Regions from separate parts of the Micromonospora sp. NPDC047756 genome, predicted to be linked through region 2. Evidence: riboswitches for the same ligand, from Rfam matches in the RefSeq annotation. Region 2 holds a riboswitch; each other region holds the start of a gene.
What was found. A riboswitch is a leader RNA that binds a small molecule or an ion and turns the genes downstream of it on or off. The one in region 2 is predicted to bind cyclic di-AMP.

Region 1 (2,194 bases), 440 kb from region 2:
CCCGCCGCGAGAAGATCGCGACGGGCCCTTTGGTCAGCCTGGGTCAGCCGGGACGGCCGTAGCTGTGGATCGGGCCGTCGTCGACCTTCTTCATCTTGACCGGTTGACCGGCCTGCGAGGCGTGCACCACCCAGCCGCCGCCGACGTACATGCCGACGTGGTGGATGTCGCTGTAGTAGAAGACCAGGTCGCCGGGGCGCAGGTCACCCTTGCTGACGTTCCTGGTGACCCGGCTCTGCGCGGCGGCGTTGTGCGGCAGCGACACGCCGGCCTTCGCCCACGCGGCCAGCATCAGTCCGGAGCAGTCGTACGAGTTCGGACCTTCGGCACCCCAGACGTAGGGCTTGCCGATCTGGGCGCAGGCGAACTTGACCGCGGTGCCCGCGCCGCCGCCGGGGTAGCTGCCCGGGCAGGGCGCCGGGCGCAGCGGACCGCCGCCACCGCTGCCGTACACCTTGAGGCGCAGCTTCTGCAGGCGGTCGATCTCGTCGTTGATCTGCTTCTTCTTCGCCGCCAGCTGAGCTTCCGTGCGGGTCAGCTGGGCCACCATCTCGTCCAGTGGCGCCTTCTGCGCGGCCAGTTGGTCGCGCAGGTCGGCCACCTGGCGGACGTCCTTCTGTTGGTTGTGCGCGAAGCGGTCGAGCATTTCGAGCTGGCCGACCACCTCGCTGGGCGACCGGCTGCCCAGCACCGCGTTGACAGTCAGGACGTTCTCGCCCTTGTAGGCGCGTACGGCAAGGGCACTGACCTTGTCCATCGCGGCGTCGACCTGGCGCTCGAGCGGAGTGATCCGGGCGGCCAGCGCGTTTGCCTGCTTGCGCTTCGCGGCGAGGTCGATGCGGGTGGCGTTGTGCCGTTCGATGATCGGTTCGAGCTTGTTCCAGTCGGCGTCGATCTGGCGCTCGATCTCGGCGACGGAGGGGTCGGCGTGCGCCGCCGTGGCACTGCCGGTCAGCACGACGGCGAGGCCGGCCAGCGCGGCGAGTGCGGTGGTGAAGCGGGACCAGCGTGGGCGCGGCACGATCGACGCCGGGCCGGCTGATGCCGGCCGCTCGGACGACGGCCGCGGGGCATGGAGTGCCACCGGGGTTCCGTACTCCTTCTTCCTGACCGCCTACCGGGTTAGCTGACGGGTTCGGGCGGGAAGTCGGCGCCCTACCGCAGTGGCTGCGGATTCACCCCGAGGGACATGGGTCCCCGGTTCGCTCGGAAACGACTCGGCGGTGTCGGTCCGTTACCGCCCGGGGTGGGCGGAGCTGCTGTCGAGCCGACAAATGACCAGAGTAGAGACGCCCGTTACCGATCCGCAACCCGTGCGGCCGTGACACTCCGTACGGGATGGACGAGGCCACCGACCGTGTGTGAAGAATTCTTTCCGTACGCTTCGATAGATGGAAAGGTATTGACGTGAGCTCCCGGACGGCGCGATGGTGACCTGACCTCACTCCGCGAGAATCTAGGGGGTTCGATGCACCATCCAACCCTGTCGACCGGCTGGCGCACGCTGCTCGCCGCCATCGTGGTCGCCGCCGTGACCACGGTGCCACTCTCCGTCGGCCCGGCCGCCGCCACGCCCACCACCGACCGCCAACAGCAGTACGCCGCCGCGGCCACCGAGTACGGCGTACCGACCGTCGTGCTGCTCGGCGTCTCCTACCTGGAGTCCCGGTGGGACACCAACGCCGGCACACCGAGCACCAGCGGCGGCTACGGTCCGATGCACCTGACCGACGTGCGGCACGTGGCCGCCCTACCCGGACGCGGTCACCACGACGCCGGCGCCGAGGACCCACGCGGCGACGACTCCCGCCCCGCCCGGATGCCCGCACCCCGGCCGGTCGAGACGCCCACCCCGTCCACCGCCGCGTTGCAGACCGTCGACGCCGCCGCCGCGCTGACCGGTGCCGCCCCCGAGGCACTGCGTACCGACGCGGGCCTCAACATCCGGGGTGGGGCCGCGCTGCTGAGCGCGTACCAGCGGGATCTGGGCGCGCCGGTCGGAGCGGACACCGACCCGGCGGCCTGGTACGGCGCGGTGGCCCGCTACTCGGGCGCGGACGGCGCCGACGCCGCGGCGGCCTTCGCCGACGAGGTCTTCACCACCATCGGCGCGGGCGAAGCCCGGGTGACCGACGATGGCCACCGGATCACCCTGCCGGCCCGCGCGGTGCGGCCCGAACGTTCCTGGCTGGAC
Region 2 (2,194 bases):
CGGTAGCAGCCGACGAACCGGTTGAAGCCGGCCGCCTTGACCTCCTTGTACGCGTGCAGCGTGCGCGGCGTGACGCAGCCGGACGTGGTGGGGTCCTTCTCGCTGCACGACTGGGACTTCCAGTCACCGTCGGCGGTGCGACCCGGGCCGATCTTCGCGACCTTGGAGGTGGCATCCACCAGGCCGCCGGTGAAACCCTTGCCGCCGACGAGGGAGAGCGCCTTGTCGGCCTCGCTCTTGCGCTTCGCCATCAGAGCGGTCTGCTTCTGCTGCTCGCGGACCTCGGTGTCGAGCGCCAACTTGGCCTGCTCGGCGCGGGCCTTCACCTCGTTGACCTCGGAGAGCTTCTTCTCGTTGACCATGTTCATCTCGTCGAGCATCCCGGCGCGCTGGACGAACGAGTCGGGCGCTTCGCTCTCCAGCAGCATCGCGACCGCGCCGATCCGGCCGGTCCGGTACGCCTGGGCGGCGATCTGCCCGACCTGCGGGGCCAACGCGTCCAGGTCGGCCTTGGCCCGGTTGACCTCCGCCGCCAACTCGCTCTGCCGCTTCTTGGATTTGTCCAGCTTGGACTTCGCGGCGGAGTAGTCACGGTTGGCCTGCTCGATGACGTCGTTGAGCAGCTTGGGCTCGCCGTCCTCCTCGTGCCCGGACGGTGTGGGGTTCGTCGGGGCGGCATGCGCCGGGAACGGCCCGGCGAACACGGTCAGTGCGGCGATCACGGCCACCACGGGGGTCAACCAGCGGCGTAGGGGTGCCGTCACAATGTTCCCTTCCGTCGACCGCCGACCGGGTTAGCTGACGGGTTCGGGGCGGAAGCGGCCCCTACCGCTGATGCGGATTCACCCCAGGTACCTGGGTCCCCGGCTCGCCGGTTGGCGATTGGGCGGTGGCACCGCAGGCGCCGCTTCGCGCCTTCATCGGTAACCGGCAGCGAGGTTACCCGAGAGTCGACCGGCTGAGCTACGCCTGGATGCCGACCAAAAGCGTCATTTCGCCATAGCGTTGAGTGACCAGTGACGGGGTTCTCAGGGTGGATGCCCGATCTGGTCACGCTGAGGAGTGTCACCATGCCGTATCCGTGCTCCTGTTCGACTTCGGCCACCGGTCGGTGGCCTCGGGTGGGGGTGTGGTCCGCGTCCGGTCCGGCTCGTCGGAGCCGGCCGTTCGTGGGGAGCTGAGTGCGGCCAGGGCCTCGCTGCGATCCGGTTGGGGTCGGGACGTGGGAGCGTCGGTGGACGCTGAGGTGTCGGTGCGCCCGGCGGCGGTGACCACTGCGGCCAGCCCGGTGGTCAGCGGCACAGCGGCGATCAGACCGAGGGTGGCGACCGCGCTGCGGACGATCTCCTGCGCGAGGAACTCACTGGTCAGGATCTGCCCGATCGGCCGCGCGTCGGCGGTGAGCAGGAGCAGCAGGGGCAGTGACGCGCCCGCGTACGCCAGCACGATGGTGTTGACAGTGGAGGCGATGTGCGCGCGGCCGACCCGGGTGGCGGCGCGGTAGAGCTGCAACCGGGTCAGCCCGGGGTTGGCGTTCGCCAGTTCGGTGACGGTGGCCGCCTGGGTGACCGTCACGTCGTCGAGCACCCCGAGGGACCCGATGATGATTCCGGCCAGCAGCAGACCGTGCAGGTCCACGTCGCCCTGGAACATCGACAGGGTGGTGGCGTCCTCGCTGCCGAAGCCGGTGAGATGGGTCGCGGCCGTGGCGATGGTGGCGAGCACGCCGGTCAGGACCAGGCTGCCCAGGGTGCCGAGCACCGCGACCGAGGTCTGTGCGGTGACCCCGTGGGTCAGGTAGAGCACCACGAACATGATCAGGGCCGCGCCGACCACCGCCACCAGCAGCGGTGACCTGCCGGCGCTGATGCCTGGCAGCACGAAGGTGAGCAGGATGGCGAAGCTGGCGGCCAGCCCGGCGAGCGCGGCCAGACCTCGCCACCGACCGAACGCGACGATCGCGGCCGCGAAGATCACCGCCAGCCACACCATCGGGGTGCCGCGTTGGTGCTCGGCGATGTTCCAGTTGCTGGTGGTGGGGTCGACCGGGTCGGCCAGCTCGACCAGGACGACCTCGTCGCCGACCTCGACCCGGGGCGCGCCGGGCCCGTCCGGCACCGGAGTCCGTACCTGCTGGCCGGCGGTCGGCCCGTCGTCCACCCGGACGTCGACGGTGCCGCACCGCCCGTCGCCG
Region 3 (2,194 bases), on a different contig from region 2:
GGTGTACGTGGTTGGTGTGGTCGGTCGACGGGGTGCCGTGCGCCCCGCTGTACGACTTCCACCCGCTGCTGGGCAGCCAGATCTGCCTGTACCAGATCACGTAGAGCACGGCGAGCCGGTCCGCGTTGCGGATGAAGTACGCGGCCAGGTTGTTGCCGTACGTCTTGTCGCCGCCGGTGGCGTTGCCGCCGAACCCGTTCTTCTGCGCCGCGAAGTCGCAGGCCCGGCCCTTCGGGTGTTCACCCGAGCCGCTGGGGCGGTGGCACGAGACGTACCGGGTGAATCCTGCGGCCTTGGCCTGGTTGAGCGCGTGCAGGGTGCGCGGGGTGATGCAGCCGTTGGCGGGAGTGGGGTCGTTGACGCTGCACGACTCGGAGGGCCAGGAGCCGTCGGAGTTGCGCGGTGCGGCCTTCGCGTTGGCGTTGGAGGTGCCCCGGTTGGAGCCGCCGTCCGCGGTGGTCTGCGGCTTGGGTGTGGTGGCCACGGTCAGGGCCCGTTCGGCCTGATCCTTGCGCTTGGCCATCACCGCGACCTGCTTGCGTTGTTCGTTGATCTCGCCGTCCAGGGCGATCCGGGTGCGGTTGGCCTTGTCCTTGCTGTCGAGCAGGTCGCGTAGCACCCGGTCCTCGTTGGCCGCCACCGCGTCCAGCGCGGCTGCCCGGTCCATGAAGCCTTCGGGGGTGCTGCTGTTGAGCAGCGCCGACATCGCACCGAGCCGGCCGGTGCGGTAGGCGACCTCGGCGATCTCGCCGACCTTGCCGTTGCGCTGGTCGATCTCGACCTCGATGGTCTTCAACTGGGTGCCGAGCTGCTTCTGCCGCTGCACCGAGGTGTCCAGGGCGCGCTTCGCGTCCAGGTAGCCCTTGCTGGCCGCTTCAAGCTGGGCCCGCAACGCCGGGGTGCCGCCCTCCTCGTCGGAGTCGGGTGCGGCGGCCCGCAGGCCGGTCGGGGGAGCGGCCGAGGCGGTGCCGGCCGGGAGCGCGACGCCGAGGGCGAACATCGCGACGATCAGGGCCGCCAGTCGGGCGGCGGGTGGTCGTGCTGGTGCCACTGCGCATGTCCTTCCGTCAGCCGCCGACCGGGTTAGCTGACGGGTTCGGGACGGAAGATCCCTACCGCTGACGCGGATGCACCCCAGGAACGTGGTTCCCCGGTTCGCCCGGTTGGGCGATTAGGCGGCGACCGCCACCGGCGCCGGGAGGCGCCTTCTGGTGGTGGCCGGGACCGAGCCTACCGGTGCGGGTGGGACCGCTGCAGCCAATGTGACGGACGGTGCGTGCGTCACCACGGAAAACTGCGAACCGGTCACCATTCGATGGAGCCGCAGGCCCCGGAGGCGGCGCCGGGCTCGATCTGCAACGTCGCGTGCTCGATGCGGAAGTCGTCGTGCAGGGCCGTGCGTGCCGCGGTGAGCACCGCGCCGACCTCCGCGCCCGGTGCCATGGTCAGGTGGGCGGAGGCCACCTCCATGCCCGAGGTGAGCGTCCAGACGTGCAGGTCGTGCACCTCGACGACCCCGGGGACGGCGGCGAGCCGGTCGTGCACGGCGGTCACCTGGAGGTGCTCCGGGGCGGCCTGCACCAGGATGCGGATGGCGGCGCGGGCCAGCCGCCAGGTGCGCGGCAGGATGAACACGCCGATGGCGACCGCGACCAGGGGGTCGGCCCACCACCAGTCGGTGACGGTGATCAGCAGCGCCGCGCCGATGACGCCGACCGAGCCGAGCAGGTCACCGAGCACTTCCAGGTAGGCGCCCTGGAGGTTGATGCTCTCCCGGGCCCCGGCGCGCAGCAGCGCGAAGGCGGCGATGTTCGCCAGCAGGCCGAGTACGGCAACCGCGAGCATCGGGCCGGCGATGACCTGGTGCGGGTCACCGAAGCGGCGGATCGCCTCGATCACCACGTAGATCGCGACGCCGGAGAGCAGGACGGCGTTGGCCAGCGCGGCGAGCACCTCGAGCCGGTAGAGCCCGAAGGTGCGCTGCGGGTCACCGGTGGCTCGTCGGGTCGCCGTGATGGCGGCGAGCGCCATCCCGATGCCGAGCACGTCGGTGAACATGTGCCCGGCGTCGGAGAGCAGGGCGAGCGAGCCGGTGTGGAGTGCGACCACCGCTTCGACCACCATCAGGGTGGCCAGCAACCCGAACGCCGCCCAGAGGCGACCCCGGTGCTGGTGTGCGGCATTGGCGACGGAC
Region 4 (2,194 bases), on a different contig from region 2:
GCTCAGGAACAGCTGAATCGGGCCTGGACCGGGTACGACGAGGCGGACGCCGTCGCGCGTCGCTTCGCTGGCGCCGGAGCGCTGCCCACCCCGCAGACCCCGCACACCCCCGCCGAGTACGCAGCCCGGGAACGTTATCTGCACCGGGCGGCGATGGCGGCGTACTGGCGGGGGGACCTGACCATGGCGCAGCTCGGCGACGTGTTCGGGCACCGGCGCGGCTGGGACCCCCGGCGACACCCGGTCGAGCAGGAGGTGCTGATCAGCAGGGTGATCCGGGATGCGCGGCTGGCCGACTACCAGGTGGCCGTCGACCGTGAGCGGGTCGCCTGGCGCGACGCGGAGTTGGCCGCCGAGTCGGCCCGTGCCCTCGCCGAGGAGGCGTACGCGGCGGCGGCCCGGCTCCGCCCGACCCTGGTGCCGGCGCGCCGCACGGTCGCCGGGGCGTTGCGTCCCGCCGTCGTGGCACTGTGGCGTCCGGCCCGGGTGGGTTGAGCCCAATCTGTTATGTGAGCCGGGTCACCCAGGTGTGAAATCGGACGTCCGGCGCGATCGACGGCATTGTTGCCGCGATTGTGGTCGCGTTCTTTGCGGCCTGTCCGGTTGTCGCCCGTAGGCGTCGCCGTAACTGGTTGTCCCATCGAGTCACATCATCGGCAATACGCGCAGAAATTGTGGCGCCAATTGGGGTTTACGCAGGTGAAGCTGGCTTGGCAGGGTGTTGAGACGCCAGTAGTGTCGTCCCGTCCGGTGCGGTAACCGATCGCAAGACGCGACGCCGCATCGACCCGCTCAATCGTGATCAACGAACCGGGGACCCACCAGTATGTCCGGGGTGAATCCGCGAGCCACGGCCCGCGGTAGGGCGTCTTCCCGCCCGAATCCGTCAGCTAACCCGGTAGGCGGTGTCGGAAGGAGTCCCATCCTCGTGCAGCACCTTTCCACCCCTCGGTTGTTCCCTCGCCTCCACGGCGCGGCGGTGCACCCGCTCAATCGTCGCGTGACGGTGAGCTGACCCCCGGGTCATCGCCTTCCCCGCCCGGCCGATCCGGGCGTTCCCCTGAGCGGTTCACCATCCGCGGACCACGGTCCGCGCGCTGGTGCCTGCCCGGATACCGGTCCGGCCCCGGTGTGCCGCTCTCCCCCCGATCCGTGGAGGACCCCGTGAAGCACACCCTGCAGCGTCAGCTCCGCCGCCTCGCCACCGAGCGCCCGTACCAGATCGTCGCCGCCTCCGCCGCAGCCCTCGCGATCGCCACCACCACCGGCGCCCTGCTCACCACCGCCGACGACGCCCCGGCCGGCCAGCGCACCGCGACCACCGTCGCCGAGATGCGCAGCGACGTCGCCGCCTCCCGCGGCGAGGCTCGGGAGGCGTCCCCCTCGGCCAGCGCCGCGCCGACCACGGCCGCCCCGGCCACCAGCGCCGCGTCGCCTGCCGCCAAGGCCAAGAGCAACCCCGACCTCACCCGTAAGCCGACGCCGCCGAAGCCCCCCGCGACCAAGGTGCTCGACTACGACTACGAGGCGCAGAACACCTATTACAACTGCGGCCCGGCGGCCACCCGCAACGCGCTCAGCGCCGCGGGCATCGACCGCACCCAGGAGGAGCTCGGCGCCGAACTGGGCACCACCGAGATGGGCACCAACTCGGCCGAGGACACCACCCGGGTGCTCAACGCCGAGGTGAAGGGCTCCCCGTACCGGACCCGGATGTTCCCCGGCGCGCCCAGCCCGGCCCAGATGGACCGGCTCCAGGCCGACGTGGTGAAGGCCGTCACCGACGGCCGGGGCGTGGTGGCCAACGTCGTCGGGGACGCCGTGGACACCGACGGCGGTTGGCACTCCTACGGCGGCGGGCACTACATCGCCGTCGTGGGCTACAAGGACAACGGTCGCACCGTACGGATCGCCGACTCGGCGAACCCGGCCGACCCGTCGTACTGGATCACCACGATCGACCTGGCCAACTGGATCACCAGCCGGGGCTACTCCGCCTGACCCGGGCACGCTGACCGCCGCGGGCGCCGTCTCCCACAAGGGGCCGGCGCCCGCGGCGTCTGTCCGCCCGGCCCGCCGTCGACGGCTCTCGTACCCGGCCGCGAACCGTGGGAGACTGCGGCCGTGGTGGATGAGACGGGTGGTCACACCGGCCGCGGGTCGGTCCTGCTGCTACTGCACGGCATGGGAACGA

Region 1: linked by a shared signal. The riboswitch ahead of ACZ6NZ_RS03960 (C40 family peptidase) and the one ahead of ACZ6NZ_RS01850 (coiled-coil domain-containing protein) in region 2 are both predicted to bind cyclic di-AMP.
Region 3: linked by a shared signal. The riboswitch ahead of ACZ6NZ_RS30285 (coiled-coil domain-containing protein) and the one ahead of ACZ6NZ_RS01850 (coiled-coil domain-containing protein) in region 2 are both predicted to bind cyclic di-AMP.
Region 4: linked by a shared signal. The riboswitch ahead of ACZ6NZ_RS11090 (C39 family peptidase) and the one ahead of ACZ6NZ_RS01850 (coiled-coil domain-containing protein) in region 2 are both predicted to bind cyclic di-AMP.

Annotation. Positions count from the first base shown of each region.
Region 1 is NZ_JBVJGQ010000001.1:840,265-842,458, forward strand. Features, by position in the region: gene ACZ6NZ_RS03960 (C40 family peptidase) at 44-1,084, opposite strand; cyclic di-AMP (ydaO/yuaA leader) riboswitch at 1,098-1,233, opposite strand; gene ACZ6NZ_RS03965 (N-acetylmuramoyl-L-alanine amidase) at 1,469-2,194, shown strand, end outside.
Region 2 is NZ_JBVJGQ010000001.1:399,215-401,408, reverse strand. Features, by position in the region: gene ACZ6NZ_RS01850 (coiled-coil domain-containing protein) at 1-764, opposite strand, end outside; cyclic di-AMP (ydaO/yuaA leader) riboswitch at 769-899, opposite strand; gene ACZ6NZ_RS01845 (YibE/F family protein) at 1,066-2,194, opposite strand, start outside.
Region 3 is NZ_JBVJGQ010000010.1:194,302-196,495, forward strand. Features, by position in the region: gene ACZ6NZ_RS30285 (coiled-coil domain-containing protein) at 1-1,051, opposite strand, end outside; cyclic di-AMP (ydaO/yuaA leader) riboswitch at 1,057-1,188, opposite strand; gene ACZ6NZ_RS30290 (cation diffusion facilitator family transporter) at 1,306-2,194, opposite strand, start outside.
Region 4 is NZ_JBVJGQ010000003.1:367,269-369,462, reverse strand. Features, by position in the region: gene ACZ6NZ_RS11095 (hypothetical protein) at 1-495, shown strand, start outside; cyclic di-AMP (ydaO/yuaA leader) riboswitch at 780-920, shown strand; gene ACZ6NZ_RS11090 (C39 family peptidase) at 1,153-2,001, shown strand; gene ACZ6NZ_RS11085 (alpha/beta hydrolase) at 2,125-2,194, shown strand, end outside.